DNA from 3 places in the Bradyrhizobium sp. WYCCWR15520 genome. Region 1 is predicted to be linked to each of the others. Evidence: predicted binding sites of a transcription regulator. Region 1 holds the regulator's gene; each other region holds the start of a gene.
What was found. Region 1 encodes LexA, which represses DNA repair genes until DNA is damaged. Its sites were predicted from a motif close to TGTTCNNNNTGTGTTCNG; they were not measured.

Region 1 (10,527 bases):
GAGGAGCGCGAAGCGCCGCGTCTCGAAGGATGAATGGCACCAGTGGGGCCTCGTGGTTCTCCCGGCGATGCGGAGCATCGTCCGGAGACGGCGCTAAAACGCCTCCTCACCATGAAGGGCTACTACAAAATTGGATCATCGATGCAGAACGCGACCGACGACATCGTCTCCGGCATCATGAAAAGATGGGCGACGGCGTTCAGCACGTTGGATGCCACGGCCCTCGCCGCGCTCTATTCGAGGAACGCGTTCTTCTTCGGCTCGAACCCGAACTTGTACAGCGGCCGTGACGGCGTGCAGGCCTATTTCGAGGGGCTGCCGCGATGGCAGTCGCCATCCGTTCAATTCACCGATGTCAGGACGGAGCAAGCGGCTATCGACCTGATCAATGTCGCCGGCACGGCGTCCTTTGTCGTCGAGAAAGATGCCGAGCCGCTGGTGGTGAAAATCACCTGGGTAATCGTTCGCGAGGACGGCGATTGGAAAATCGTCAGCCACCACGTCTCGTCCAGGACCCCGCTGATTGAGCCGTAGGGCGGTTGTGCGTCGAAGACGCTTCCTGCGTCATCCCATTCTAAAGCATGATGAAATTAGATTTGATTGCGACCACGAAGAAGGTGCGCTCCCTCTCCCGCTTGCTGGGGAGGGTTGGGGTGGGGGTGTCTCCGCGGGCGATACTACCCGAGTGGAGAGAGCCCCCACCCGGCGCTTCGCGCCGACCTCCCCCGCAAGCGGGAGAGGTAAAGCGCGTTGCGGCTAAACTCATCTAACCAAAAATCATCATACTCTAGATGTCGTAATACAAATGAAACTCGTAAGGATGAGGACGCAGCCGGATAGGATCGATCTCTTTCTTGCGCTTGTAGTCGAGCCAGGTCTCGATCACGTCGCCGGTGAACACATCGCCGCGGAGCAGGAAGGCGTGATCGCGCTCGAGCGCGTCGAGCGCCTGATCCAGCGATCCGGGTGTCGACTTCACGTCCTTCGCCTCGGCGGGCGGCAGGTCATAAAGGTTCTTGTCGATCGGGCTGCCCGGATCGATCCGGCTGTTGATGCCGTCAAGGCCGGCCATCAGCATCGCGGCAAAGGCTAGATAGGGATTGCAGGAGGGATCGGGCGAGCGAAACTCGACGCGCTTTGCCCGCGGGTTCGGCGAATACATCGGAATCCGGCAGCAGGCTGAGCGGTTGCGCTGCGAATAGACCAGATTGATCGGAGCCTCATAGCCTGGCACCAGACGCCGATAGGAGTTCGTGGTGGGGGCGCAAAGCCCGCACAACGCCCAGGCGTGGGTCAGCAGGCCGCCGATGTAGTAGCGGCCGAGCTGGCTCAACTCGGCATAGTCGCCCTTGTCGTAGAACAGATTGGTCTCGCCCTTCCAAAGAGACTGGTGAACGTGCATCCCCGAGGCGTTGTCCTCGAACAGCGGCTTCGGCATGAACGTTGCGGTCATACCGTGCTCGCGGGCGGTGTTCTTCACCACGTATTTGTAGATCATCAGATTGTCCGCCATGCGGGTGAGCGTAGTGAAGCGCATGTCGATCTCGTTCTGGCCGCCGGTCGCGACTTCATGGTGATGGGCTTCGATCTGGATGCCGAGTTGTTCCATCGTCAGCACCATGTCGGTGCGGAGAGCCTGCATGCTGTCGGTCGGGGGAACGGGAAAATATCCTTCCTTCGGGCGCGGCTTGTGGCCCAGATTCGGGTCTTCCTCCTTGCCGGTATTCCAACTGCCTTCGCTGGAATCGATTTCGTGGAAGGCGTAGTTGATCCCTTGTCCGTACCGCACGTCGTCGAACACGAAGAACTCCGCCTCCGGGCCGAAGTAACTCGTATCGGCGAGGCCAGTGCCCTTCAGGTTGGTTTCCGCCTTCTGGGCGATGTAACGGGCGTCACGGCTATAGGGTTGACCGGTCACGGGGTCCCTGATGTTGCAGATCAGGACCAGGGTCGAGGCAGGCGAGTACGGGTCGAGAAAGGCCGTGGCCGGGTCCGGCACGACCAGCATGTCGCTTTCCTGAATTTCCTGGAAGCCGCGGATGGATGAGCCGTCGAATCCAATGCCTTCGCTGAGAGCATCGATACTAGCTGCACCCGGCGGGACGGAAAAATGCTGCCACACCCCAGGCAAGTCGGTGAAGCGCAGATCGATCATCTGCACCTTCTCGTCGCTGATCGCCTTCACGAGGTCTTCGGCTGTCGCACACTTCGGAAACATGGCTTCACTCCTGTCATGGAGAGGCGCATCGTGGAGGTCGTGCCGCCATTCAGCCGTGGCGAAGCGGCTTGCGACGGGTTTTGGGACCACGTTCTGCGTTGCGCGCCGGCAGCCTCAGCTTTGGTGCGGCCCGCGCATGAGCTTCATCGCGTCTTCGATATGCCGCCAGGTTCTGGCCAGTTCGGCCTCGCCTTTTGCCTCGAGTTCGATGGCGTTCTGGGCCGCTTCCGCAATGGCCTTGGGGCCATGCGCTTCCAGCAACTGCCGTGCATAGTCGTGGATTTCGATTTCTCGCATGGGGTCATGCTCCTCTCGTTTTGAGCGCAACTGTGAATTCCAGTCGAGCCGAGAGCCGTAGACGTTGACACCTGGTCATGCGCGCACAGTGTGCATCCTGCTGCGGCGCACTTGCAAGAGCGGTTTCAGGGCGGTGGGCCGCCGGGATTGGATTGTAGCGCCGGCCGCCTAGCAACCCCGGCAAATGCTGCGCAGGGATTTTGCGAGCTGGGCGTCGTCCGCCGTCATGGGCTCGTAGGGCTTTTGCTGCTCGGCCTGCCGGACCTCGTTCGCCTTTTGCCGGGCGGCCCGCGCGGCCTCCTGGCGCTGGTAGCACGCCTCGCGCTCGGCTCGCGCCTCGATGAAGCGGCATTGCTCTGGAGGGGCGGCATCGGCAGGGGCGGAGGTCAGGACCACCGCAAATAAAATCCAGGCCGCACGCTTCATGTCACTTGTCCTGATGTTCGATTTCACTGGATGCAACTGTAACCTGGCCGACATGCATTCTTCCGGTTTGTGCATCCGGCACCGCTGACAGGTTCAATAAACCGCCCAATGATGGGGATTTTTAGCGCGGCTCGATCAACGGCGGCAAAAAGCTTCCGGTTACCTCCGATGTGTCATCGGAGAGGCGCCAAGCCGCTACTCCGAAGCATGCCGTGAGCATCAGAGCCGTCACAAGCAGAAGCGTGCAGTAAAACTGGCTCACCTCGTACCCCGCCACCAGCCTCGATCTAGAGAGCACGGTCTGCCGAGTCGGAAAATGCAGTTGGCCTGACTTAACGGTGGTTTTCCACGTGGATGAATTGCCTTTTCGGGCGTCGGCCGGTTGGGGGGCCCGGAGCTTCGCGGGTCCCCGCTCTTTCAGGATTCTGCATCCGTTCTGCTAGCCGTCCGAATACAGCGTCCGGTAGTCTTGCGGTCTCCACGAGATCGTAGGGTGTAAGCACGCGTGGCGGAGCAGGGCGACACGTCGGGCCGGAAGCGGGGCTATACCGGCACCTGGCCGCCGCGCGCCGCAGTAGCGGCCGGCGGCGTTCTGCCATCGCGTCCGGCATTCTGGCCGCCGCTGATCGAGGCCCTGCGCGCCTGGGCGCGCGCGGAGGCTGGTGCCGGGCGGTTGCTGCCCTGGGTGCCGGTGGCGTTCGGGACCGGGATCGCATTCTACTTCGCCGCCGATCATGAGCCGTTGCTGTCGGCGGCCGCCGTCGTGGCGATCGCCCTGTGCGCGGCGGCGGTGCTGTTGCGGCGGCAAAAATTCTTTCCGGTCGCGGTCATGATCGCAGCCGTCGCGGCGGGCTTTGCGATCGCGACCTGGAAGACCGCGCGGGTCGCGCATGGCGTGCTGGCGCGGCCGATGTTTTCGGTCTCGCTGACCGGTTTTGTCGAGACGCGTGACATCCGCGAGCGCACCGACCGTTTTGTGCTTCGCGTGGTCACCATGGAAAGCGCGCGGGGACAAACAAGACTCGAGCGCGTGCGGCTGTCGGTGAAGAAGGGGACGGCGCCGCCGGTCGGCAGCTTTGTCGAGCTGAAGGCGCGGCTGTTGCCGCCGCTTTCGCCGGTGCGGCCGGGCAGCTACGATTTCAGCCGCGACATGTTTTTCGCCGGCATCGGCGCCTCCGGCTTCGTGATGGGCGCGATCAAGACTACCGAGCCGCCGGAAGCCGGCGGGCTGCGCCTGCGCTATTCGGCGTTCATGCAGGGTCTGCGCGACACGATCGATGCGCGGATCAGGACCACGCTGGAAGGCGACCAGCGCGCCATTGCCACCGCGTTGTTGACCGGGCGGCGCGATGCGATCTCGCCGCCGGTGAACGATGCGATGTTCATCTCCGGCCTCGGCCACGTGCTGTCGATCTCCGGCTACCACATGGCCGTCGTAGCCGGCGTCGTGTTCTTTGCCGTGCGGGCGCTGCTCGCCCTGTTCCCTGTGCTCACGGTCGGCTATGCCATCAAGAAATGGTCGGCCGCGGCCGCGCTCGTCGCCGCCGCGTTTTATCTGTTGCTGTCGGGCGCCGAGGTCGCGACGCAGCGCTCGTTCTTCATGACGGCCGTGGTGCTCATCGCCGTCATTGTCGATCGCCGCGCGATCACGTTTCGCACGCTCGCGGTCGCCGCCCTGATCGTGCTGACGGTCGCGCCGGAAGCGCTGGTGCATCCGAGTTTCCAGATGTCGTTTGCGGCGACGCTCGGGCTGGTGGCGCTGGTGCAGATCGGCATGCCGCGCCTGTTCGCGACCGCCGATCATACCGCAACCGCCCGCGCGGCGCTGTGGGGCGGCCGCGAGATCGCCATGCTGTTGCTGGCCTCGCTGGTGGCGGGGCTCGCGACCACGCCCTACGCCGCCTTCCACTTCCACCGGGTCACGCCCTATGGCGTGCTCGCCAATCTCGCGGCGATGCCGGTGGTGTCGGCGCTGGTGATGCCGGCAGGCCTGCTCGGCCTCGTCGCGATGCCATTCGGGTTCGATCGCCCGTTCTGGGCGATCATGGGCGTCGGCATCGACTGGATGATCGCGGTGACGCAATGGGTCGCAGCGCTGCCCGGCGCGGTCGGCCGGGTGCCGGCGTTCGGCATCGGCCCGCTGATCGCGGCGAGCCTCGGCATCATCCTGCTCGGCCTGTTGCGCACGCCGCTGCGCTGGTCGGGCGCGGCGCTGGTGCTGGCGGCGGCATTGTGGGCGGCGAGGGCGCCGCAGCCGGATATCCTGATCTCCGCCGACGGCCGCCATGTCGGCGTCCGCGGCCAGGATGGGAGGCTGCATCTGATGCACGCGGCCAAGGGGTCCCGGGACGTCTTCCTGCTGAAGGAGTGGCTGGCGGCGGATGCCGACGCGCGCACGGCAACCGATGCATCGCTCACGTCAGGCGTCTCCTGCGATGAATTCGGCTGCGTGATGCCGTCCGTCGGCGGCGGCCTGGTCGCGCAGGCGTTCAGGCCCGAGGCGCTGGCGGACGACTGCGAGCGCGCGGCGCTCATTGTGACCCTGCGGCAGGCGCCCGCTTCCTGCGCGGCTTCCGTGATCGATGCCGAGCGGCTGCGGCGGCAGGGCGCCATGACGCTGCGACGAGGCCGCGAGGGATTTGTCGTCGAGGCGGTGAAGCCGCGAGGGATCGACCGCCCCTGGTCGCCGGCCGTTGCCGACGCGGGAGAGGTCGACGCCAACGTTCTGGCCCCGCGCGTCGTGCCGCCTCGCGCCGTCGATGCGACGCCAGCCGAGGCGGACCTTCAGGCGGAAGAGTAGGCGGATTTCAATGCTCGTCGATTGGGGGGCTGGACGGATGGGCCGGTATCTCGAACGCGCCGAGGTGGAATTCCTCCGGCGCGTCGGGGGATGACGGCAGGTTGACCAGCGTGAAAGACGCTTCGGGGAATTGCTGCCAGATCGCGAGGTCTTCGGCCGTGATGGTGAGCCAGCCATATCTGAACATGTAACGTCCGGGCTCGGTGACGCGTCCAGCCCTTTGCCATGTGACTTTGTTGACCACCGGTTGCCCCCTCGGTGCCGAATTTTGAAAAACGCATCACCATGATCCGCCGGCCTGGACCGGCGGATCGCATCCACGTGGCGTCTATCCGGTCACGATCGAAGCGGCCGGACGTGCTTCCGTCACCTTCGGTGCGCGCTCGCCACCGGTCTGAACCACCGGCAATTGCAGCACGGTTGCGCGCTGGCCTTCGCAAAGCTGCGTCACCAGCACATGGCTTCCATCAGGAAATTCGATCGCGTCATGATGACGGTCGGCGACTTCGGGTTCGATCTGATTGAATTTGCCGACCCGCCAGTCGGTGGTTCGCGTCCAGATCCAGCGGTTGTCGTATTTGACGTCCTCGGCGAACGCCAGTTCGGTGCCGGGAAGCATGCAGACCGCCACTGCTGGTTCGCGTTCCGACGCAAAGCCGCGGGTCGATGTACCGCGGAACGTCGTGGTGATCAGCGTCTCGCCGACCTGGGCAGGCCGGGTAGCCACAGCATGCAGGCTATAGTCACACATCGGATGGCTCCCTCATTTGAGATAGCTGACCCGTGTCTTCAAGGAGGCACAGGCCCCTATCAGAGTGGACATGGCGCAGAGCCTTTTCTTTTTTCTGGGCAATTCTGCGACTGGCGCGCTGCGCCACATTCACAAACGCGCTAACGTGCCTTGGTTCCAATCGTTCAACAAAAAACCCCGGCGAAGGGCCGGGGCTCTTTTCCGTCATGTCCACGGACGGCACACCGGTCAGTATTTGCGGTAAAGGCCGATCAGCTTGCCCTGAATCCGGACCCGGTTCGGCGGCAGGATGCGGACTTCATAGGCGGCGTTGGCGGGCTCCAGCGCGATCGAGGCGCCGCGGCGGCGGAAGCGTTTTAGCGTAGCTTCCTCCTCGTCGATCAGTGCCACCACGATGTCGCCGGTGTCGGCGGTCTCGTTGCGCTGGATCAGCGCCATGTCGCCGTCGAGGATGCCGGCCTCGACCATGGAATCGCCGCGTACTTCGAGCGCGTAGTGCTCGCCGGAGCCGAGCATGTCGGGCGGCACGCTGATGGTGTGGCTGCGAGTCTGCAGCGCCTCGATCGGCGTACCGGCGGCGATCCGGCCCATCACGGGCACCGCGACCGGGCGATTGCCGTCATCCTCGGCGGCGGGCACGCTCACCGTGCGCTTGCCGAGCGTGCCTTCAATGACGCTCGGCGTGAAGCCGCGGCGGCCGTTGCCGGCAGCCGCAAGCTCCGGCAGCTTGATGACCTCGATGGCGCGGGCGCGGTTGGGCAGCCGGCGGATGAAGCCGCGCTCCTCCAGCGCCGTAATGAGGCGGTGGATTCCGGATTTCGAGCGCAGGTCGAGCGCGTCCTTCATTTCGTCGAAGGAGGGCGGTACGCCAGCCTCTTTCAGCCGTTCATTGATGAAACGCAGAAGTTCGTACTGTTTGCGCGTAAGCATCGCGAGCAATCCCCCGGTTGGCGTCGTCGTTTCGAATCTTCAGCGCTCGGATGGCGGGAGTCCCCAAATCCCAGGCAGAGACACCAGCAGTCGAAACAAATCATGAACGGACACTATATGTTCGATATGTGTTCCGCAACCACTTAATTTCAGGTGAACGCGTCAGGGTTTCTGTCCAAGACGTGTCTTGAGGCGCGTCTTGGGGCGTCATTCCGGCAGCCGCAGCAGCTCGCAAGGCGCCCCCTTGGCGGCCGCCGGCGCGAACGGCGGACGTATCACTAATGCCTGTGCCGCAGCGAGATTCCCCAATAGCGAAGAGTCCTGATGGTTCACCGGCACGGCGACCAGCGTGCCGTCTTCGCGCGCTTCGAGGCGTGCGCGTAGATAGTCCTCGCGCTGGTCGTTGGCGGCGAGGTCGCGGCCGAGCAGGGCGCTTTCTCTGACGTGATGAACGTGGTCGCGGCCCGACAATGCGCGAATCAGCGGCACCAGAAACAGGAAGCCGCAGACATAGGAGGAGACAGGATTGCCGGGCAGGCCGATCACCCGCATCGCGCCGAGCCGCCCGTGCATCATCGGCTTGCCCGGCCGCATCGCGATCCGCCAGAACGCCATGGCGACGCCCTCGGCCTCCAGCGAGTGCTTGACGAGGTCGTGGTCCCCGACCGAGGCGCCGCCCATGGTGATCAGGATGTCCGCGCCAGCCTCGCGGGCGCGGCGGATGCCTTGCGTGGTCGCGGCGACAGTGTCGGCGGCGATGCCGAGATCGACGACGTCGGCCCCCTCGGCCCGCGCCAGCGCCCGCAGGCCATAGCCGTTGGAATAGACGATCTGGCCAGGACCGGGGCTTGCCCCCGGCATCACCAGCTCGTCGCCGGTCGCGAGCACAGCGACCTTCGGGCGGCGTTGCACCGCTAGCTCCGGATAGTTCATGCCGGCGGCGAGCGACAGGTCGCGGTCAGAGAGGCGGCGTCTGCGTTTGAGCAGGACGTCACCCTCGCGAAAGTCGACGCCGGCGGCACGGATGTGCCGTCCCCGAACGGCGGCTTCCGTGATGGTGATATGATCGCCGTCGGCTGCCGTGTCTTCCTGGATGATGACGGCGTCGGCGCCGTCGGGGATCACGCCGCCGGTGAATATCCGTACCGCCTCGCCCTGGCCGACCTTGCGCTCGAACGGCCGGCCGGCGGCGACCTCGCCGATCACCTTCAGCCGCGCGCTGGCGTCGGCGGCATCAGCCGCACGCACCGCATAGCCGTCCATTGCCGACATCGCCAGCGGCGGCTGCGTCCGCCGCGCGGCGACGTCGCGGGCGAGGATGCGATGATGTGCGGCATCGAGGGCCACCATTTCTTCGGGCAGCGCTATAGCGCCGGCAAGGATCGCAGCAAGCGCATCGGCGACAGGCATCAAGGCCACGGGCAGACCTCCGTCAAATTCCAGCGCTAGATTCCAAGCGCAGTCAGTGCCCTGGCCACGTCATCCGTCGATGTCACGTGGATGGCAGAAAGGCCGCGCGCCCGCGCACCTTCGATATTGGCGGCCGAGTCGTCGAAGAACAGAATCCGCGACGCCGGCACGCCGATCGCCTTTATCACGTGATCATAGGCCTCCGCGTCGGGTTTGCGCAAACCGATGCTGGAGGACAGGAAGATCTCGCGGAAATGGCCGAGCACGCCGGCATAGGCCTGCGAAAAATGCGCGACATGAGCCGGATTGGTGTTGGAAAAGGCATAAAGCGGCAGGCGCTTGGCCGCGCCGGCCAACAGCGGTGCGATGCCCGGCATCTCGCCGGTGAAGATCGCGTTCCAGCCTTCGAGGAACTGGGCGTCGGTAATGCCGATGCCGAGCGATTGCCGCAGGTTCGCAAAGAACGCGGCGTCGTCGATCCGGCCGGTCTCGTGATGCTTGAAACTGTCGTTGACGACGAAGCGGCTGGTGAGGTCGGCGGGCGCGCAGCCCGCATGCCCCGCCCAGCAGGTCATTACCTGATCAAAGCTGATATCGAGCACGACACGGCCGAGGTCGAACAGCAAGGCGTCGACGGAATGGGGCGCTGGCGGCAAATTCATGGCAGTCGTTTACAAAACTGGACCGGCCTCGGCAACGGCCACGGCGATTTGCGTCCGAGCCCAATCCGGCGCTTAAGCCGCTGCGCGAGCTGTGCTAAGCGTGGGGTCAAACAGGGAGTGGTGGCATGAAAATCCTGGGTAGAATTTTGGGCGCTGCGGCCGTGGTCTCGTTGCTGGCAGGGCCCGCCTTGGCCCAACAAAAAGGTCCCGCCAGATATGGCGAGGAGGACAAGCCCAAGACGGGGGCGGAGATCGCGGCCGAGAAGGACGCCGAGCGGGCCTACAAGCGGTCGCTTGGCAATATTCCGGAACAACAGAAGGGCAGCGATCCCTGGGGAACCATGCGCGGCGACAACAGCGCACCAAAGGCCGACAAGGCGGCAGCGAAACCGAAGGCCAAGTCCGCCGATACCAAAACCGGCACCAGCGCAAAGTAGAAGACACATCCCGGCGCCGTGCCGGGACAATGATGTCCGCGAGGCAGGCAGGCAAGACGGAGACGCTGCTGTTTTCCCCGATGACGATCCGCGGCGTCAGCTTAAAGAACCGCATCGTGGTGCCGCCGATGCATCAATATTCGGCCGAGAAGGGCTTTCCGACTGACTGGCATCTGATGAACGCTGCGCGATGGCCAGGCCGATCTGATCGCGGTCGGGCGGGAAATCCTCAACAATCCCAACTGGCCGATGGACGCCGCGCTCAAACTCGGCGTCGAGGGCCCGTTCCGCAACGTTCCCCCGCAATTCGGCTATTGGCTCGGCACCCGCGCCAAGCGCGGCTTTGGAACCCGGCCCTCCACCTGGCAAAACGGCCTGCGGGAGGCCGATCAAGCGGCCTCGAATTCGTAGCGATCTCAAATCCGTAAGCCCGCCTGAACGCAAACGACACACCTGTAAACGACCGTATTGCCCTGGGCCGGCGTGCCTTGATCCGACCAAAAAGCCATTGTGAGTTGGCGGGGCCGGGACAGGGGCGCCGATTCACAAGGGATGGTGGGCGTCCGTAGAGATAGAGGGACGCCCCACGATGCGCA
Region 2 (10,527 bases), on a different contig from region 1:
AGCCGTCCTCGACGGGGCTGACCTGGTGCAACGACACGCCGCACAAGATCATGGCCGCGGTCGCCACCGATGACGGCAAGGCCGTGACCAGCCGCGGCTGGTACCGCATCGATCCCGGCAAATGCCTGCATCCCGATGTGACCGGCCAGCCGAAACAGGTCTATAGTTTTGCCGAAGCCGTCGACGGCGAGAACCGCGCCATCAAGTACCGCGACAGGCCATTGAACTGGGGCGGCTCGAAAGAGCTCTGCACGCGCGAGAGCAAGTTCGAGATATCGGAACAGGGCGATTGCGGCACGCGTGGACTTGCGGGAATCGGCTTTGCGCCGGTCGATATGTCAAGCGGCGGCAAGACGCTGCGATTTGCGATGCCCTGATGGTTGAGAATTCATGACAACTCCCCGTCCCTTCACGCATATCGACACCTGGGTGTTCGATCTCGACAACACGCTCTACCCACACCACGTCAATCTGTGGCAGCAGGTCGACGCCCGGATCGGCGAGTTCATCGGCGCATACTTGAAAATCTCCGCGGAAGAAGCCCGCGTGATCCAGAAGGATTATTACCGCCGCTACGGCACCAGCATGCGCGGCATGATGACCGAGCACGGCGTGCGCGCCGATGATTATCTGGCCTACGTCCACAAGATCGATCACTCGCCGCTGGAGCCGAACCCCGCGATGGGGGCTGCGATCGCAAAACTTCCCGGGCGCAAGCTGATCCTGACCAATGGCTCGACCGACCACGCCGGCGCAGTGCTGGCACGGCTCGGCATAACAGAACATTTCGAAGCGGTGTTCGACATCATCGCCGCCGAACTGGAACCGAAGCCGGCGCCGCAGACCTATGACAGGTTCCTGCGCGTCCACGGCGTGGATCCGCTGAGGTCGGCGATGTTCGAGGATCTTGCCCGCAACCTCGTGGTGCCGCACCAGCTCGGCATGACCACGGTGCTGGTGGTGCCCGACGGCGCCAAGGAAGTGGTGCGCGAGGATTGGGAGCTGGAAGGTCGCGATGCGGCTTACGTGGATCACGTGACGGATGATTTGACAGGGTTTTTGGCGAGGTTGAGCGCCGCGTAGCTCCGGATGGAGCCAACGGGTCGCGCGAGCGCGCGACCGATGACAGGCTCCGCCTAGTCCGGGAACGGTCTCGCCACCGGTGAACCATCCCGGATTGCGCTTCGCTCTATCCGGGCTCAGTCAACTCGAATGCGGCGACGCCGTCAGAATTTCCCGCCTACCAATAGCCCCAAGGCTGCCCGCCGTATCCGTAAGGTCGGTAGAAGCTAGCGGCCCCGGGTTCTTGGATTGCTTGCCAACGATAGTCGACGTAGGCCGGGTAGTAGCTGTAGCCGGGGTCATAGCCGCCGTAATACGGGCCGCCCCCATAATAGCCATATGCGCTATACGGACCGCCCCCATAGCCATATGCGCTGCTCGCGATCGCGCCACCGATTATAGCACCAGCAATCGCGGCCGCTCCCCAACCCCCACCTCGATAGCCCCAGCCTCCGAAACCTCTGTGTCCCCAGCCGCCGCCACGCCAGCGGACCTGGATCAGGCCGTCGGTAACCATTGATTTCATGCTTGCCACATTAGTCGGTAAAGGAGCCGCTTGGAGCGTCGCGACGTTGCTGGCCATCAAGGCTCCGGCGAATCCGCCTACGAATGCCGTTTTGAGGGTGCGCATGTTCTCCTCCGTTAGCTGTTGAGAGAGACCACGGGCTTAGGATAGGCCCGGGCATGCGGCTAATCCAGATCAAAGGACTGACACGACAGCTTACCTTTTTCAGGCTTTGGACGTTTTCTGTGGAGTTGCGTGGATGCCTCGTTCGCCCTCGACCGCGCCGGATGACGCTCCAGGAGGAGGTAAAAACCGGATTGCGACGATCATTTGCGATCTCCGCGCCGCGAGCAGGAAAGTCGTGGATGGCCGGGCATAGGCGAGCGAAAATGACGCCGTCCTTTGGACGGCTATGCCCGGCCATGACGAGTGTGTTCTTGACTCTCCCTCCCCAAATCCCGAAAAAGCGCGTCAACTTCGCCCGAAATCTCGAGGAAATCCCGATGTCCCTGTCCGCACTCGAATCCACCGTCAACTCCGCCTTCGATGCCCGCGACGGCATTTCGACGTCGACCAAAGGCGAGGTTCGCGAGGCCGTGGATCACGCGCTCGAACTGCTCGACAAGGGTGAGGCGCGGGTCGCCGAGCGCGAGGCCAGCGGCAAGTGGAAAGTCAATCAGTGGCTGAAGAAAGCGGTGCTGCTGTCGTTCCGCCTCAACGATATGGGCCAGATTCCCGGCGGTCCCGGCAAGGCGTCGTGGTGGGACAAGGTGCCATCGAAGTTCGAGGGCTGGGGCGAGAATCGTTTTCGCGATGCAGGATTCCGCGCTGTGCCCGGCGCGATCGTGCGCCGCTCTGCCTTCATCGCCCGCAACGTGGTCTTGATGCCGTCCTTCGTCAATCTCGGCGCCTACGTCGATGAAGCGACCATGATCGACACCTGGTCGACGGTCGGAAGCTGCGCGCAGATCGGCAAGCGCGTGCATATTTCCGGCGGCGTCGGCATCGGCGGCGTGCTGGAGCCGCTGCAGGCCGAGCCCGTGATTGTCGAGGACGACTGCTTCATCGGTGCGCGCTCGGAAGTCGCCGAGGGCGTGATCGTGCGCAAGGGCGCGGTGCTGTCGATGGGCGTGTTCCTCGGCGCCTCCACCAAGATCGTCGACCGCGAGACCGGCGAAATCTTCATCGGCGAGGTGCCGGAATATGCGGTAGTGGTTCCCGGCGCGCTGCCCGGCAAGCTCATGAAGAACGGCCAGCCCGGCCCGTCCACCGCCTGCGCGGTGATCGTCAAGCGCGTCGACGAGCGCACCCGCGCCAAGACCAGCATCAACGAGCTGCTGCGGGACTGAGATCGAACCGGGGACTTTTCGAACCGGGTACTTTCCAGCGCGACTAACGTACCGGACCACGGGTTTTCGTCCCCGGAGCTCTGCGCATGGACTGGACCTGGTACCTGTTCCGCTTTGACGGCCGCATCAACCGCGCCAAGCTGTGGCTCGCGGGGGTGGTCGAGTTGGGCTTGATGATGTCTGTGGGGCTGGTGATCGTTGCGATTCACAGCCTGTTCGGCGGCCCCGCATCCTTCCATTTCGGGGCCACGGACCTCTTCAAGCTGGTGGACCCCGACGCGTATCGATCCCTAACATTGGCCGACCTCCCCCGGCTCTTGATCAAGCTGTTCGGCACGTCGCTGCTCATGTGGGTCTTTTTCGCGACCTCCATCAAGCGGCTGCACGACCGTGACAAGAGCGGCTGGTGGATGGTGCCGTTCTTCGCGGTGCCCGGCCTCCACAATCAGTTTGCAGATCGGCTCCCCGATTCCTACGCCGACCTGCCGCTCGCCATTGCCGCAGCCGTTCTCTGCCTGTGGGGCTTCATCGAAATGTATTGCCTGAAGGGCTCGCGAAAGACCAACCGGTTCGGGCCTGACCCGCTGGCGCCGAAACCGCCACTCGATACCCGTCCACCCTGGGACCAGCAGAGCGAGATCGAGATGGTGCCGCACAAGGCTGGCCCGCCGCCGGTTTGGCGTGTTAAGCCGGGCTATGAATGACGCCGTTTCCATTACCCGCGACCTGGTCCGCTGCCCGTCTGTCACCCCTGCCGATGCCGGCGCGCTCGGCGTCCTTGAGCGCCTGTTGAAAGAAGCCGGCTTCGAGGTGCATCGCGTCACCTTCGGCGAGCCTGGCACCGCCGACATCGACAACCTCTACGCCCGGATCGGCACCGAGGCGCCGCATATCACCTTTGCCGGACATACCGACGTGGTGCCCCCCGGCGACGAGACGGCGTGGACGCTCGGCGCATTCTCGGGCGAAGTGAAGGACGGCTTCCTGTATGGCCGCGGCGCGGTCGACATGAAGGGCGGCATCGCCTGCAGCGTCGCTGCCGTGCTGCAATATCTGAAGGACAATGGCGGCAAGCCGCAAAAAGATGGCCGGGGCTCGATCTCGTTTCTGATCACCGGCGACGAAGAGGACATTTCGGTCAACGGCACCATCAAGCTTTTGAAGTGGTGCGCCGAACGCGGCGAGAAATTCGACCATTGCGTGCTCGGCGAGCCCTCCAATGTGGAAGTGCTCGGCGATTGCATCAAGATCGGCCGCCGCGGCTCACAATCCGGCACGCTCCATGTCGACGGCGTGCAGGGCCATGTCGCCTATCCGCACCGCGCGTCGAACCCGGTGCCGGATATTTCGCGGCTGATCGTGGCGCTTTCCGACGAGCCGCTCGACCATGGCAGCGCGCAGTTTCAGGCGTCCAATCTCGAATTCACCTCGGTCGATGTCGGCAATACCGCGAGCAACGTCATCCCCGGCCAGGCCCGCGCCAAATTCAACATCCGCTACAACGACAACCACACCCAGGAGACGCTGCGCGCCCTGGTGGAGGAGCGGCTGGCGAAAGCCTGCGGCAACCGCATCCGCGCCCGCATCGTGTGGGAATATTCCAACTCCAACGTGTTCGTGACCAAACCCGGCGCGTTCACCGATCTGGCTGTGAGCGCGATCGAGGAAGTCACCGGACGCAAGCCGGAGCTCTCGACGTCCGGCGGCACCTCGGACGCGCGCTTCATCTCGAGCTACTGCCCGGTGATCGAATTCGGCCTGGTCGGCCAGACCATGCACCAGGTCGACGAGCGCACGCCAGTGTCGGATCTGGAGAAGCTGACGAAAATCTATCGCGGCGTGCTGGACCGATATTTTGCCTGACTTGTGCCGTCATCATCGGGGATGATGTGGCGCCATGACCAGTTCAGCCAACAGTAAGCTCGTTGTCCGCTGCTTCAGCATATCCGCCGACGGCTATGGCGCGGGCCCCGACCAGGACGCCGATAATCCGCTCGGCGTCGGCGGATTGGGGCTGCACGAATGGGTATTGCCGACGCAGACCATTCAGAAAATGCTGTTCGCGAAGGATGCCGGCACGACCGGCCCGGATGACGATTTTGCGACGCGAGGCTTTGAGAACATCGGTGCGTGGATCCTCGGCCGCAACATGTTCGGCCCGGTGCGCGGACCCTGGCCGGATGACTCCTGGAAGGGCTGGTGGGGCGACGAGCCGCCCTATCATTGCGATGTCTTCGTGTTGACGCATCATTCCCGCGCTCCCATCACCATGAAGGGCGGCACGGTCTTCCATTTCGTGACCGAGGGCATCGAGGCGGCGCTGCAAAAGGCGCGCGCGGCTGCCGGCGGCAAGGATGTGAGGGTGGGCGGCGGCGTCGCGACCATCCAGCAATATCTGCGCGCCCGTCTGATCGACGAAATGCACATTGCGATTGCGCCGATCCTGCTTGGATCTGGCGAGAACCTGTTCGCGGGGCTTGATCTGCCGAGCCTTGGCTACGAGGTGACCGACCATGTTGCGACGGCAAATGCCACGCACATGGTACTCAAGCCGGCCTAATACTCCACCCGCACCAAATATAATCCCTCCGGCGGCGCCACCGGGCCGCAGGCAGCACGGTTGCGGGCGGCAAGAGCCGCGGCGAGGTCGTCGGCGCTCCAGCGCCCTTCGCCGACCCACACCAGCGACCCCACCATCGAACGCACCTGGCTGTGCAGGAACGAGCGGGCGGAAGTGAGAATCGAGACTGCGTCACCCTCCCTGATCACGTCGAGCTGGTCGAGCGTCTTCTCCGGCGATTTCGCCTGGCATTCGGTGTCGCGGAAGGTGGTGAAATCGTGCTTGCCGAGCAGCCGCTTGGCCGCGACGTCCATCGCATCCGTATCGAGATGGCGCGGCACCCGCCAGCTTCGCTTGATGTCGAGCGCGAGGTTGGCTCTGGTGTTGGTGATGCGGTAGCGGTAATGCCGCTTCTTCGCTGAAAAGCGCGCCTCGAAATCATCGGCCACGATGTCGGCCGAGAGCACGCCGATTGGATGCGGACGCAGATGCGCGTTCAGCCCGTCGCGCAGCCGGCCCGGCGGAAACGGCTTTTGAATGTCGCAATGCGCGACCTGCCCCAGCGCATGCACGCCGGCGTCGGTACGGCCCGAGCCATGCACGCGCACGTCCTCGCCGCAGATCGCCTTCACCGCGGTTTCCAGCGCGCCCTGCACGGTCGGCGCATTATCCTGGATCTGCCAGCCGGAGAACGGCGTGCCGTCATATTCGATAATGAGCTTGTAGCGAGGCATCAGTCCAGCCGCGCAGGCGGCTTCAGCGCCGTGCCGCGCAGAAATTCCGCTGATTTCATCGGCCCCTTGCCGGCGCGCTGCAGCTCGACAATGCGAATGGCACCGTCGCCGCAGGCGATGGCAAGGTCGTTATCCAGCACCTCGCCAGCCGCACCCGACCCGCTCGCCAACTCGCAGCGCAGTATCTTGAGGCGCACCGGCTCCGCTTCCGCGGCCAGCTCGCACCAGGCGCCGGGAAACGGCGACAGGCCGTGAATATGCCGCAGCACTTCCCGCGCCGACCGCTTCCAGTCGATCCGCGCCTCGGCCTTCTCGATCTTCGCCGCGTAGGTCACGCCGTCCTCGCTCTGTTTGCTGAGCTGCAATCCGCCGCGCTCCAGCCCACCCATCGCGCGCACCATCAGGTCGGCGCCGAGCGGCGCCAGTGCGTCGTGCAGGTCGGCGGCCGTCATGCTGTCCGTGATCGCCAGCCGCTCCGCCATCGCGACATCACCGGTGTCGAGGCCGACATCCATCTTCATCACCATCACGCCGCTCTCGACGTCACCGGCCATGATCGCGCGGTTGATGGGGGCCGCGCCGCGCCAGCGCGGCAAGAGCGAGCCGTGCAGGTTGAAGCAGCCATAGCGCGGCGCGTCGAGAATGGCCTGCGGCAGGATCATGCCGTAGGCGACGACGACGGCGGCGTCGGCATTGTGCGTGCGGAATTCGGCGAGCGCTTCCGGCGTCTTCAGGGTGCTCGGGGTCATCACGGGAATGCCGAGCCGCCGCGCCTCCTGCTCCACGGGGCTCAGCTGCATCTTCATGCCGCGCCCGGCCGGTTTTGGCGCGCGGGTGTAGACGGCGACGACCTCATGGCCATGGGCCACGAGTTCCAGCAGCGTCGGCACCGCGAAATCGGGCGTGCCCATGAAGATGAGGCGGAGTGGCATCAGGTGGAAAACCCCGGTACGATTCTAGTTTACTCCGTCATGGCCGGGCTTGTCCCGGCCATCCACGTCTTGCTGGCAGCGAGAAAGGAAGGCGTGGATGCCCGGCACGAACCTGGGCATGACGGTCGATAGAGTGGGGCCTACTCCGCCGCGCGCTTGGCGGCTTTTGTAAATTTCTTCATCACGCGGTCGCGCTTCAGCTTCGACAGATAGTCCACGAACAGCACACCGTTGAGATGGTCGATCTCATGCTGGATGCAGGTGGCGAACAGGCCGTCGGCGTCTTCCTCGTGCACCTTGCCATCGAGATCGGTAAAGCGGACGCGAACCTTCGCCGGGCGCTCGACCTCCTCGTAATATTCGGGGATCGAGAGGCAGCCCTCCTCGTAGACCGACATTTCCTCCGACGAGGAGAGGATTTCCGGATTGATGAAGACGCGCGGCTTCGGCTTGGTCTCGCCGTTCTCGTCCTTCTTGGCGAGATCCATGGTGATCAGCCGCAGCGGCTGGGCGACCTGGATTGCCGCGAGCCCGATGCCGGGCGCGTCATACATGGTCTCGAACATGTCGTCGGCGAGCTTGCGGATCTCCGTCGTCACCTTCTCGACGGGTTTGGAGACCAGCCGGAGCTGCTTGTCCGGCAGGATGATGATTTCTCTAAGGGCCATAGCGCGCGATTTAAGCTGCTGATTTGCCGGGGTCAATGCGCCGGGAAGCCCGTTAAGGCGGCCTTAACCATGATTTTTAACGCGGCGTTAACCACGAAAATTAACCCGCCGTTTACCATAAATGTTCCCTCTTCGTTCGCACTCGGCGGCGAATCGGGCTACAAGGCTGACATGAACGAAATTCTTCTCACGGTCGGCGACCTGCCGATTCATGTTGGCGAGGCGCTGATCGGGTTCGGCACGCTCGCGCTGGTACTGTTGCTGACCATCGCCATCGTGATTGCCCGCTCCGGCCGCCGGGGCGCGGAACTGGCGATGGCGCAGGCGATCCGCGCCGATGAACTGGAAGAGCGTCTGAGCGAGATGCTGCGGGCGCAGAGCGAATCCACCGGCCGGGTCGACGCCATGGCGCAGTCGCTGGCCGGCCGCCAGGCCGAGATGGCGCGCGCCGTCAACGAGCGGCTGGATTCGGTGACGCATCGGGTCGGCCAGTCGATGGAAGCCACCACGCGCCACACCATGGATAGCTTGCGCGTGCTGCATGAGCGGCTCGGCATCATCGACAACGCGCACAAGAATCTCACCGACTTGACGTCTCAAGTGACCACGCTGCGCGACGTCCTCGCCAACAAGCAGTCGCGCGGCGCCTTCGGCCAGGCGCGGATGGAAGCGATCGTGCAGGACGGCATGCCGCAGGGCGCTTACGAATTCCAGTACACGCTCTCATCCGGCAAGCGGCCGGACTGCGTCGTGTTCCTGCCCGATCAGCGCCCGCTCTGCATCGACGCGAAATTCCCGCTGGAAGCGATGACCGCGCTGCACGATGCGCGCAGCGACGAGGAGCGCAAATTCGCTACCCAACGCCTGCGCAACGACGTGATGAAGCATGTCAACGACATCGCCGAGAAATATCTGATCACCGGCGAGACCCAGGACACCGCGCTGATGTTCGTGCCGTCGGAATCGGTCTATGCCGAAATCCACGACGGTTTCGACGACGTGATCCAGAAAGCCTACCGCGCCCGCGTCGTGCTGGTGTCGCCCTCGCTATTGATGCTGGCGATCCAGGTGATGCAGCAGATTTTGAAAGACGCGCGGATGCGCGATGCCGCCGACCAGATCCGCACCGAGGTGCTCAACCTCGGCGACGATCTGGGGCGCCTGCGTGATCGCGTGCTGAAACTGCAGAAGCATTTTGGCGATGTGAACGAGGACGTCCGGCAGATATTGATTTCCGCCGACAAGATCGAGAAGCGGGCGGGCCGGATCGAGGAACTCGATTTCAGCAAGGCGGATGCTCCGATCGAGGCACCGCGCGTGGTGAAGGGCGGAACGGCCGAACTGTTCCCCGTGCCGCGCAAGCTGCAGGCGGGGGAGTAGCAAGCACTTGGAGCGTTGCAGCCCCAAATTAGGTCGTCATCGCCCGGCTTGACCGGGCGACCCAGTATCCCAGAGACGGTAGATGGGAGCACGTAGTTACTACGTTTACATTCTCGCCAGCCGCATCGGCGGTACGCTTTACATTGGCGTGACGAACGATCTCGTCCGCCGCGTTGGCCAGCACAAGCTCAAAATCGCCGAGAGTTTCACCAAGAAGCACGAGGTGACCCGGTTAGTTTATTTCGAAATCTTCGATCAGATCGAACATGCGATCCAGCGCGAAAAACGGCTCAAGAAATGGCCGCGAGCCTGGAAGATATCGCTAATTGAGAAACAAAATCCGGACTGGATCGATCTTTACGCTGAGATTGGCGGGGGCGGCGGATAGGCCTCTGCGATACTGGGTCGCCCGGTCAAGCCGGGCGATGACAGTCTTTTTGTTGCAGAATCTGCTAACACCCCTCCATGACAGCACCAGAATCCGCCTCCGTTTCGCCAGAAAAAGCCGCCGCCCCCGCGCCAACCTGGCGCGAGGCCTGGGCCGTGTATCTGCAACCCCGCGTGCTGATCGTGCTGATGCTCGGCTTTTCGTCCGGCCTGCCGCTGGCGCTGTCAGGATCGACGCTCCTGGTATGGATGCGCGAATCCGGCGTCGATCTCGTCACCATCGGGCTGTTCGCGCTGGTCGGCACGCCCTACACGCTTAAATTCATCTGGGCGCCGCTGGTCGATGCGCTGCATGTGCCGGTGTTCACCCGCGCCTTCGGCCGCCGCCGCGGCTGGCTGGTGTTCTCGCAACTGCTCCTGATCGGCGCAATCCTGCTGCTGGCGCTGACGGATCCGGCGCGCTCGCCGCTGTTCGTGGCGCTGGGCGCGCTTCTGGTCGCCATGATGTCCTCGACCCAGGACATCGTCGTCGATGCGTTTCGCGTCGAAAGCCTGCCCGAGAGCGAGCAGGCCGCCGGCATGGCCTCGTATGTCGCGGCCTACCGGATCGGCATGCTGGTGTCGACCGCCGGCGTGCTGTTCATCGTGACGGCGTTCGAGAGCACCGGCATCGGGCGCGGTTCAGCGTGGATGTGGGGCTATGTCGTCATGGCCGCGCTGGTGCTGATCGGCACCCTCACGGCGCTCGCCGCCACCGAGCCCGAGCAATCGGTGCGCGCGGAAGCAGCGACCCGCGACGAGTCGGCTCTCGCCCGCGTCATGCATGCGGCCATCGGGGCATTCTCCGAATTTCTGTCCCGCAAGCATGCCTGGGTGGCGCTCGCCTTCGTGGTGCTGTTCAAGCTCACCGACGCATTTTCCGGCACCATGACCGCGCCGTTCGTGATCGA
Region 3 (10,527 bases), on a different contig from region 1:
GCCCGCCGCCATTTCCGAGCGGATTTCGGCGCGCAGCTCGTCGATCAGCTTGAGGCCGTGCTTGGTCTCGACATGCCAGAAGGTCCAGCCGTTGCAGGCGCCGGAGCCCTGCGCCACCGCGCCGATGCGGTGGATCGAGCCGACCTTGTCGCCGAGCATGATGGCGCCGTCAGCGCGGACAAGGGCGCCGTGACGTTTTTTGGAGTCGACCAGCTTGGTGCCGGGCGGAATCATGCCACGCTCGATCAGTTCGGAGAATGCCACACGCGGAGCGTCGCGCGCGGTCATGAACGGCGCCAGCGTCGCCTCGGGCAGCGGCTCAACCGCGGAGATGCGCGCTTCCGCCGCAGCCGCATAGGTCTTGTCGCGCTCGAAGCCGATGTAGCGGCGGCCGAGACGTTTTGCCACGGCGCCCGTCGTGCCGGTGCCGTTGAAGGGATCGATCACGAGGTCGCCGGGCTTTGACGACGACAGCAGCACGCGCGCCAGCAGCCCTTCCGGCTTCTGGGTCGGGTGAACCTTCTTGCCGTCAGCGCCCTTGAGGCGCTCGTCACCGGTGCAAAGCGGGATCAGCCAGTCGGAACGCGCCTGCACGTCCTCGTTGGCGGCCTTCAGGGCATCGTAATTGAACGTATAGCCCTTGGCCTTCTCGTCGCGCGCCGCCCAGATCATGGTTTCATGCGCATTGGTGAAGCGGCGGCCGCGGAAATTCGGCATTGGATTGGTCTTGCGCCACACAATATCATTGAGGACCCAGAAGCCGAGGTCCTGCATGATCGCGCCGACGCGGAAGATGTTGTGATAGGATCCGATCACCCATAGCGTGGCCGACGGTTTCATGACGCGGCGGCAGGCAAGCAGCCAGGCGCGGGTGAAATCGTCGTACGCAGCGAACGATGAAAACTTGTCCCAGTCGTTGTTGACGGCATCGACATGGGATTCGTCAGGGCGCTTGAGATCGCCCTTGAGCTGCAGGTTATATGGAGGGTCTGCGAACACCAGATCGACCGAACCGGCCGGTAGCTTCGACATCTCGGCGACGCAATCGCCGACGACGATACGCACGCTGGAATCAGACTCAAATTTAGTGCGGGGCGCCCTTACAGACGCCCCGCGACGCGACACAACCATGACTCAATTACTCTGACTCAGGCGACGCTGTCGGCGACGCGGGACTAAACAACCGACTGGCGATACATTGACCCGCCAAAGTAAAAATCGACTTAACCAAGAATGTTATCGACGCAGAATGCGAAGAGAGTTCATCGGCAACATTGCCAGCAGAGATTGCGGCCGCTTGCGCACTAGGCAATTTTTGCCGGGCGGGCTATTGATTAATGGAATGGAAATTTTACGTGATTGCCGCGTTGGGTAATTCGGGCCAACAGCCGGGGATGAGGAAGCAGCGCCATGCGTTACGATGATTTCCGCCGCAGCGATAGTATCGACGACCGTCGCGACGACGGCGGCGGCGGAATGGGTGGCGGCGGCGGTGGTTTTGGCCTGCCGATGGGCGGTGGTGGGCTCGGCATCGGCACCATCATCGTGCTCGGCCTCGTCGGCTACGCCTTTGGCATTGATCCGCGCATCCTGATCGGCGGCGCCGAAATCCTGACCGGCGGCCAGCAGGCGCCGACCTACCAGACCGATCGCCGCTCAGGCCCGGCCAAGACCGGTGCGCCGAAGGACGAAGTCGGCAGCATGATCGCCGGCATCCTTGGCGAGATCGACGATCGCTGGAGCGAGATCTTCCAATCCAGCGGTCAGAATTACACCGGGCCGCGCATCGTGCTGTTCCGCAACGCCACCAATGGCGGCCGCTGCGGCATGGCGCAGTCGGCGATGGGACCGTTCTACTGTCCGCCGGATAAGCAGATCTTCCTCGACACTTCTTTCTTCCGCGAAGTCGAAACGCGGTTTCGCGGCTGCTCGGGCAGTGCCTGCAAATTCACGACGGCCTATATCATCGCGCATGAAGCGGGGCATCACATCCAGAACCTGCTCGGCATCCTGCCGCGCGTGCAGCGGCTGCAACAGCAGGCCGGCAGCAAGGCGGAAGCCAACGCGCTGCAGGTCAAGGTCGAGCTGCAGGCGGATTGTCTTTCGGGCGTCTGGGTCAACCGCGAGGAGAAGAAACGTCCGGGCTTCATCGAACCCGGCGACATCGATGCAGCACTGAGGACGGCGACGGCGATTGGCGACGACACGCTGCAGCGGCAGTCGACGGGCAGGGTGGTGCCCGACAGCTTCACCCACGGCTCCGCGGCGCAGCGCAAGCAATGGTTCATGACCGGCTACCAGCAGGGCACGGTGCAGGCCTGCAACACGTTTGCCGCCGGCGCATTGTGAATTGAAGCCAGGAAGTATTTTGCCGTCATGGCCGGGCTTGTCCCGGCCATCCACGTCTATACTTTCAAGTGAGTTCGAAGACGTGGATGCCCGGGACATCTGCGCGAAGAAGCGCTTCGCGCTTTTGCCGGGGCATGAGGGGAAGAAGCAGTCATGTCCTCCATCGACGAGTCAAAACAATTCGTGCCGCTCAACATCGCGGTGCTGACGGTCTCGGATACCCGTTCGCTGGCCGACGACAAATCCGGCGCCACGCTGGCGGACCGGCTGACGGCGGCGGGTCATCATCTTGCCGCGCGCGAGATTATCGTCGACGACGTCGATGCGATCCGCGTCATCATCAAGCGGTGGATCGCCGACGAGGGCATCGATGCGATCATCACTACCGGCGGCACCGGCTTCACCGGCCGCGACGTCACACCGGAAGCGATCGAGCCGCTGTTCGAAAAGCGGATGGATGGTTTTTCCATCGCCTTCCACATGCTGAGCCACGCCAAGATCGGAACCTCGACAGTGCAAAGCCGCGCCACCGCGGGCGTAGCGGGCGCGACATTTATCTTCTGCCTGCCGGGATCGCCGGGCGCCTGCCGCGACGCCTGGGACGGTATTCTCGCCGCCCAGCTCGACTACCGCACACGCCCCTGCAATTTCGTCGAGATCATGCCACGGCTGGACGAGCACCTGCGGCGGCCTAAAGCACAAGGCGCTTCAGCCTGACCAGCAGCGTCCACAGCCCACGCCACATGTTGCGCCAGGCCTCAATGCGCAATTGATGCGCGCGCCCGATATGGAAGTCGAGGAGTTCTGGCGTGATGCGCCGCGTACTGTCGCGACGCCCGGGCTTCACAGTTCCATTTCCCAGGTTTCGCCGATCAGGCTTTGGCCGAAACTGCGGTGTGGCTCGGTGGCGACCAGCTTGAAGCCGGCTTCCTGATAGATCTTGCGGGCGGCGACGAGGATGCTCTGGGTCCAGAGCGTCATTTTCTTGTAGCCTTTCTCACGCGCCGCGCGGATGCATTGCTCGACGAGTGCGTGGCCGACGCCGAGCCCGCGCGCTTTTTTCTCCACCAGCAACAGCCGCAGCTTTGCGACGTCGTCACTCCCCTTCACCAGAAAGATCGAGCCGAGCGGCTCGCCGCCTGCTTCCGCAATCCAGCAATGCTCGCGCGAGGCGTCATAGTTCTTGATGAACTCCGCGCAGATCTCGGCGACCAATGCCTCGTAGCTGATGTCCCAGCCATACTCCGCGGCATAGGCTTTTGCCTGGCTCGAGATCACCCAGCCGATGTCGCCGGGACGGTGGCTGCGCAAGAGAAAAGCGGCCGGCTTCTTCTCCGTAGGCCGTTCCAGCGCCTGCTCGATCGTCGTCATCGCCTGCACGACGGCGGCGCGCTGACTGTCTTCGAGCGAGACGAGCAGGCTTCCGACCTCCTCGCGCGCGCGGCGCTCAAGCTCGACAGAGGTGGCACGGCCTTTGGCGGTCAGCGAGAGCTCGTTGATGCGGCCATCGTCCTTTGACGGCTTTCGCGTCAGGATCTGGCGGCGTTGCAGCGCCTGCAAGGTCCGGCTCAGGAAGCCGGGATCGAGGCCGAGGTCGCGGGCGAGGTCGGTGGCGGTGCAGGTCGGGCGATGCGCGATCTCGTAAATGACGCGCGCTTCCTGCAGCGTGAAGGCGCTGTGCAGGAGCTTCGGCTCGATGATTCCGAGCTTTCGGGTATAGAAGCGGCTGAATCCGCGGATAGCGTCGATCTGGCCGTCCAGGGCGTTATTTGATTTCATCAAATTATTATTTGACGGAATCAAGTAAATTGCAAGCCCGTTGCGGCGTCGCTTGGGCCCCTTTTTGTTGCAGGTCGATCGACTCAGGCCGTCTGACTCAGGCCGTCAGGCGACGACCATGATCCGGCTGCGCAACTGGGTGCGTGCCGAGCGGCCGAGCTGGCGCAACAGCCTTGTCTCGGAGCGGCGGGAATCCGGCCGGTAGCCGCCAAGCCGCTCGTAATGATCGCGCGCGATCAGGAGCCCCTGTTCTGCCGACGGGCCGGCAATCATGCGGGCGACGAATTTGAAGCCGTCGCGCAGCCGCGCGTCCGAATAGGGCGAGCGGGCATAGCGAAAGACCCCGGCGCGCGGTCGGCCGCTGGCCGATACGGTCTGGATGAACTGTGTGGTCTCGTCGATCCAGCCGCTGTCGAGCACCGCGCCGGCGTGCAGGAACATCAGCCATGGCGAACGCGCCGCGCGCGCGCCGGCGGCCAGCGCCGCGGCGCGTGTTCCCTCGAACTTCAGAAAGCGGCAACCGGCTACGTCGGCCACCCGCTCGATCACGCCATTGCCGGCCCCGTCGACCAGCAGCACCTCGCTGATGACGCCGGCTGCGGCGCCCGGCACCAGCGCCGCCAGCGTTGCGACGGCCGGCTGTTCTATTCCTTCGGTCGGAACGATCACGCTCAACATGGGATGAGGCTTCGCTGGCTCAAACGGTGAAAAACGCCGCACTGTTATCACCTTGTCACAATCAAAACAGCCGTTTGCGTGCAGTTTTTTTAAGGCATGCGGCGCTGGTGTCCTTTCCGGCACACGGGCATCACTGCGAATTGTTGTCGATGATGTTCTTGATTTGTTCTTATCTCGTGCTATGTTCGCTTTATGAGCCGAGCATCCTCTCATGCCCTCAAGCACCCGCCGGGCACGCCGCCCTCCGAGCCGGCGGGTGCGACACCTTTTTCTGAGCTTGCGGTCGGCATCGAACGCCAGCGGCGGCGCGGCCGCGGCGCGCAGTCGAACCAGAGCGGCCGATTTGAGGCCGAGGCGCGGGTTGCCTTCGACGATGGCTGGCAGAGCCTCGACGATCTGCCGCCATTCAAGACGACGGTGTCGATCGATACCTCGCGCAAGGTCATTACCCGCAACGACTCGCCCGACATCGGCTTCGATCGCTCGATCAATCCCTATCGCGGCTGTGAGCATGGCTGTGTCTATTGCTTCGCGCGGCCGACCCACGCCTTTCTCGGCCTTTCGCCCGGGCTCGATTTCGAATCCAAACTGCTCGCCAAGCCCGACGCGCCGGAGCTGCTCGAAAAGGAGTTGGCCGCACCAGGCTACGAGCCGCGCATGATCGCGATCGGCACCAATACCGATCCGTATCAGCCGATCGAGCGCGAGCACAAAATCATGCGCGGCATTCTCGAAGTGCTGGATCGCGCCGGCCATCCCGTCGGCATCGTCACCAAATCGGCGCTGGTAACGCGCGACATCGACATTCTGCAGCGGATGGCGAAGCGCAACCTGGCCAAGGTCGCGATTTCAGTGACCACGCTCGATCCCAAGCTCGCCCGCACCATGGAGCCGCGCGCCTCAACGCCGCCGAAGCGGCTGGAGGCGCTGCGGCAATTGTCGGATGCCGGAATCCCCGCGACCGTGATGGTCGCGCCGGTCATCCCAGCGCTGAACGATTCCGAGATCGAGCGCATTCTCGATGCCGCGGCCCATGCCGGTGTCAAGGAAGCGAGCTACGTGCTGCTGCGGCTGCCGCTGGAGGTGCGCGACCTCTTTTGCGAATGGCTGATGGCGAACTACCCCGACCGCCACCGCCACGTCTTCACCCTGATCCGCGACATGCGCGGCGGGCGCGACTACGATTCGCAATGGGGAACGCGGATGAAGGGAACAGGCCCGATGGCCTGGATGATCGGACGCCGCTTCGAAATCGCCTGCGAGAAGCTCGGCCTCAACAAGCGGCGCTCCAAACTGACGACCGATCATTTCGTCAAACCGAAGCGCAGCGGGCAGCAACTGAGTTTGTTCTGAGAACCGGCCTTGCGAGCGCAAGTGACTTGTCCGCCGTAGCTCGAAGAGTGAAGGCGGAAGCCAATCCTCGCCATGGAACAATGGATTGCTTCGTCGCTTACGCCTTGCGCAAACGCTTCGCGTTTGTCGCAGGCAATGACGTTGGAGAGTAAGATGAACGGAAAATCCCCGAAACCCGTCCCCCGGTTCACAGTCATCACGCTCGGCGTAACGGACATGCGCGCCAGCATCGCCTTTTATGAAGCGCTCGGCTTTGCCCGAAAAATGAGCGAGACCGGCGAGGCGGTCGCTTTCTTCGACACCGGCGGCACTGTCATCGCGCTTTTCCCATGGGATCAACTCGCGCGCGACGCCACGCTGCCGGACCAGCCGCGGTCGAAAACCTTTCGCGGAACGACTCTCGCCTGGAATTGCGGCTCCGCCGAGGAGGTCGACGCAGTGCTGGATTTCGCAATTGCCTGCGGCGCATCGCTATTGAAGCCTGCGCACAAGACCGAATATGGCGGTTACTCCGGCTATTTCGGCGACCCCGACAACCACGCCTGGGAAGTCGTGGTCGCGCCCGGCATCGAGGTCGGCGACGACCGGCGGGTTCATCTGCCTGATTAAACCGGTGGTGTTATGGCGGCGCCGCTTCTCTCTGGCGGCGAATTGCCGTATTGCGGCTCGATGGACCGGAAGCCCACGCCAGCATCGGAGAAGCAGCCGCTCGTCATTTTGACGACGCCGCGTCTCGTTCTGCGCGCTGCGGCCGACGAGGATATATCGATTCTGCAGAATCTTATCCTTGGCGACAGCGACGTGATGCGCTTTGCATTTTCCGGAGCGCCGATGGCAGAGGACGCCGCCGAAGACTTCATCCGGAGATCATTCACCTTCGGCGGAAGCCTCACGGGGATTGCGGTTCTGACCGAAAAGCCCACCCTCGAAGTTATCGGCTTTGCCGGCTTGTCGCCATGTGACGCGCTGGGAGCCGACGATTTTGAGATCGGGTTTGTCCTTGCGCGCCGGGCGTGGGGGAGGGGGATAGCCACCGAAATCGGCGAGGCGCAGCTCGCTTTCGGGTTCGAGCAACTCAAATGCGGCAGATTGCTCGGGCTTGTCGATCCGCGAAATGCACCGTCCATTCACGCGCTCCAGAAGCTCGGAATGTGCTATCTGGAGACGATAGCCGACCCCAAGCGCGGAAGCCGGAGCGTTTATGTGATTGAGGTTGGGGAATGGCGGCGACGGCGCGCTGAATAACGGGTATTGTGCACGGTTCCCGGTTGCGCGCGGGCGCACGCTTTCGCAGGATCCCGGCCATGATTCGGGACAAGTCCGCCAAGAAAACTGACAAGAAAGCCGGCAAGGAACAGGCCGAGCTCCCCAAGGGCGTGATCGCGGTCGCGCCGCCGAGCTTTCGCCGGGAGCGGGCACTGATCAAGCGCGGGGTCTGGCCGGTCGCCGGCTGCGACGAGGCCGGACGCGGGCCGCTGGCGGGCCCGGTGGTGGCCGCCGCCGTCATCCTCGATCCCAAGCGAATCCCCAAAGGCATCGACGATTCCAAGCGGCTGACGGCGGAGCGCCGCGAGGAGCTGTTCGAGGAGATCTGCGCGACCTCGTCCTTCGCGGTTGCCTTCGCTTCGCCGGCGCGGATCGATCGCGACAATATCCTGCGCGCCTCGCTCTGGGCGCTGGCGCGCTCCGTGCGCGCGTTGCCGGAACTGCCGAAGCACGTATTCGTCGATGGCCGCGACAAGATCGATGCGCCCTGCGACTGTGACGCCGTGATCGGCGGCGACGGCATCGTGATGTCGATCGCAGCCGCCTCGATCATCGCCAAGGTGACGCGCGACCGCCTGATGAGCGCCTTGGCGCTGGATTGCCCGGGCTACGGCTTCGAGACCCACAAGGGCTACGCCGTGCCGGAGCATCGCGAGGCGCTGGACCGGCTCGGTCCGAGCATCCATCACCGCCGCTTTTTCGCCCCGGTCATTGCCGCGCGGCAGAAGCATTTTCCGGAGACGGTCGAAGTCGAGCCCGATCTTTTCACGGTGGATGGGGAGATCGCTTCCGATATCTCCATCACGATCTAAGATCGGTTGCTTCGGCGCGTCCTGCGCTCTATCAAACGTCTTGGGGGACAGGGCCGCCAGGCCCGGGCATTCGGACGTTTCATGCGTTTCACCTCGCTCGTTGTCGAACTGATCCGCGCCCGGCCGCGGCTGGTGGTCTTGCTCGTGGTGCTGGTCCAGGCCGGACTCTGGTTGTTCCTGCCGATGCTGCTCTATCGCAGCCCGCCGGGCGACCTCGCGACCGTGCTGGCCTTCGGCCGGGAATATCAGGTCGGAACCTCGCTCGGTCCGCCGCTGGCGTTCTGGCTCGCCGACATCGCCTTTCGCGCCGCCGGCAACAGCATGTTCGGCGTCTATCTCCTGGCGCAGGTCTGCGCGGTCGTCACTTTCTGGATCTACTATCAACTGGCGCGCTCGATGGTCGGCGGGCAGCAGGCGGTGCTCGCGGTGCTGCTGTCGATGACGGTCGTGGCCTTCAGCTCGCCCGGCGTCGAATTCGGGCCCATGGTGCTGGCGCGTCCGCTATGGGCACTGCTGCTCCTCCATTCCTGGCAATTGATCGGCCAGAACCGGCGCAACGCCTGGTTCGCCTGGTCGATCGAGGCCGGGCTGTTGCTGCTGACGACGCCGGCGGCGCTCGGATTATTGCTGCTGCTCGCCGGATTTGCCGTGGCCACGGAGCGGAGGCGGCGCGTCTTGATGTCGCTCGATCCGCTCTATGCGCTGCTCGTGATCGCCGTCCTGGTCTTGCCCTATCTGATCTGGCTGATCCGCGCCGATGCGCTCGCGATGCCGCCATGGCCGGCGTTCTCCGACCTTGGCGCGCGCGTGATGCAATGGGGCTGGCTGCTCGTCGGCCTGGTGCTCGCAATGTCCGCCATCGTGCTGCTGGCGCTCCTCAACTCCGGCTGGTTCGCCCGTCACGCCGAGGAGGCGCCGATCATCTACCGGCCGCCGGTCGATCCGTTGGCGCGCGACTTCGTCTATTTCTTCGCATTGGCGCCCGCGCTGCTCGGAAGCCTGATTGCGGGTATCTTCAACCTCGATCATGTGGTGGGCGGGGCCGGCGTCGCCCTGCTGATGTCCGGACTGGCCGTGATCGTGGCGACCGGCGATCTGCTTCATCTGCGGCGCCAGCGCCTGTTGCGAACGGTATGGGCAGCGGCGGTTATCGCGCCGGCTGTGGCGACGATTGCGACGAGCCTGTTCCTGCCCTGGACCGGGGACAACGAAGTGCCGACCGCGCTGCCGGCGAAGGCGATCGCGAGTTTCTTCGGCGACAGCTTCGAGCGGCGCACCAACCAGCGCCTGCGCGCGGTGGCCGGCGATCCGCAACTGGCGAGCTTCATCGCCATGAACCGCGGACGTCCGCATCTGTTGCTCGATGCCACGCCGGAAAAAACCCCGTGGCTGTCGGTTGCGAAATTCAACGAAACCGGCGGCGTCGTGGTCTGGCGCGCCTCCGACACGTCAGGCACGCCGCCGCCCGACATCGCCCAACGCTTTCCCGGCCTGGTGCCGGAAGTGCCGCGCGTCTTCGAGTGGATGGTGAACGGTCGCCAGCCTTTGCTGCGGGTCGGCTGGGCGATCGTGCGGCCGAAGACGCCGTAGCGTCTCTGCGGTGACAAGGGTGGGCACAGCGAAGCGTGCCCACCATCACGGTACCGATGGGAGCGGGGGCACGGCGCGTTCGCGCCTTTGCCTACCCTACGAGGCTACGAAGCCTCCAACACCTTCGCGATCATGCGCAAATCTTGCCACGACATTCGCTTGTAGGATGGCGAGCGCAGCAGATAGGCCGGATGGAACGTCGCCATGGCGCGGATGGTGCGGGTGCCGGTGTCGTAATCGAACCATTTTCCGCGGGTTCTCATGATGCCCTCGCGGGTCGACAGCAGCGTCTGCGTCGAGGGATTGCCGAGCGTCACCAGCACGTCGGGATTCACCAGCTCGATCTGCCGCTGGATGAAGGGCAGGCAGATTTGGGTTTCCTGCGGCGTCGGCGTTCGGTTGCCCGGCGGACGCCAGGGGATCACGTTGGCGATGTAGGCCTTGCTGCGGTCGAGCCCGATCGCCGCGATCATCCGGTCGAGCAATTTTCCCGAGCGGCCGACGAATGGCAGGCCCTCGATGTCCTCGTCGCGCCCGGGCGCCTCGCCGACGAACATGATCCGCGCCTTGGGATTGCCGTCGGCAAATACCAGCCGCGTCGCGGTGTTCCTCAGCGCGCAGCCTTCGAATTTTTCCAGGAGCGCGCGCAGCGCTTCCAGCGTCGGCGCGCTTCGTGCCGCTTCGCGGGCGGAAGCAATCG

Region 2: the regulator LexA is predicted to act here: its motif matches at 7,933-7,950, upstream of AC0QUY_RS05660 (DNA recombination protein RmuC).
Region 3: the regulator LexA is predicted to act here: its motif matches at 4,960-4,977, upstream of AC0QUY_RS23985 (PA0069 family radical SAM protein).

What each region holds. Positions count from the first base shown of each region.
Region 1 covers NZ_JBWBWM010000001.1:88,245-98,771, reverse strand. Annotated here, with positions in the region: gene AC0QUY_RS00485 (nuclear transport factor 2 family protein) at 142-534, shown strand; gene glnA (type I glutamate--ammonia ligase) at 788-2,218, opposite strand; gene AC0QUY_RS00475 (hypothetical protein) at 2,333-2,515, opposite strand; gene AC0QUY_RS00470 (hypothetical protein) at 2,684-2,941, opposite strand; gene AC0QUY_RS00465 (ComEC/Rec2 family competence protein) at 3,447-5,741, shown strand; gene AC0QUY_RS00460 (hypothetical protein) at 5,749-5,985, opposite strand; gene AC0QUY_RS00455 (hypothetical protein) at 6,070-6,492, opposite strand; gene lexA (transcriptional repressor LexA) at 6,721-7,422, opposite strand; gene AC0QUY_RS00445 (molybdopterin molybdotransferase MoeA) at 7,630-8,841, opposite strand; gene AC0QUY_RS00440 (HAD family hydrolase) at 8,868-9,494, opposite strand; gene AC0QUY_RS00435 (hypothetical protein) at 9,620-9,931, shown strand; gene AC0QUY_RS00430 (hypothetical protein) at 10,181-10,342, shown strand; gene AC0QUY_RS00425 (S41 family peptidase) at 10,521-10,527, shown strand, end outside.
Region 2 covers NZ_JBWBWM010000004.1:73,252-83,778, forward strand. Annotated here, with positions in the region: gene AC0QUY_RS05615 (DUF1036 domain-containing protein) at 1-377, shown strand, start outside; gene AC0QUY_RS05620 (pyrimidine 5'-nucleotidase) at 391-1,083, shown strand; gene dapD (2,3,4,5-tetrahydropyridine-2,6-dicarboxylate N-succinyltransferase) at 2,071-2,916, shown strand; gene AC0QUY_RS05630 (DUF805 domain-containing protein) at 3,003-3,620, shown strand; gene dapE (succinyl-diaminopimelate desuccinylase) at 3,613-4,779, shown strand; gene AC0QUY_RS05640 (dihydrofolate reductase family protein) at 4,814-5,476, shown strand; gene truA (tRNA pseudouridine(38-40) synthase TruA) at 5,473-6,210, opposite strand; gene fmt (methionyl-tRNA formyltransferase) at 6,210-7,142, opposite strand; gene def (peptide deformylase) at 7,283-7,810, opposite strand; gene AC0QUY_RS05660 (DNA recombination protein RmuC) at 7,982-9,190, shown strand; gene AC0QUY_RS05665 (GIY-YIG nuclease family protein) at 9,273-9,578, shown strand; gene AC0QUY_RS05670 (AmpG family muropeptide MFS transporter) at 9,656-10,527, shown strand, end outside.
Region 3 covers NZ_JBWBWM010000021.1:59,851-70,377, reverse strand. Annotated here, with positions in the region: gene AC0QUY_RS24010 (DNA methyltransferase) at 1-1,131, opposite strand, end outside; gene ypfJ (KPN_02809 family neutral zinc metallopeptidase) at 1,411-2,349, shown strand; gene moaB (molybdenum cofactor biosynthesis protein B) at 2,503-3,066, shown strand; gene AC0QUY_RS23995 (bifunctional helix-turn-helix transcriptional regulator/GNAT family N-acetyltransferase) at 3,193-4,128, opposite strand; gene AC0QUY_RS23990 (glycosyltransferase family protein) at 4,234-4,806, opposite strand; gene AC0QUY_RS23985 (PA0069 family radical SAM protein) at 4,999-6,159, shown strand; gene AC0QUY_RS23980 (VOC family protein) at 6,313-6,768, shown strand; gene AC0QUY_RS23975 (GNAT family N-acetyltransferase) at 6,781-7,404, shown strand; gene AC0QUY_RS23970 (ribonuclease HII) at 7,464-8,237, shown strand; gene AC0QUY_RS23965 (glycosyltransferase family 39 protein) at 8,319-9,827, shown strand; gene AC0QUY_RS23960 (uracil-DNA glycosylase) at 9,932-10,527, opposite strand, start outside.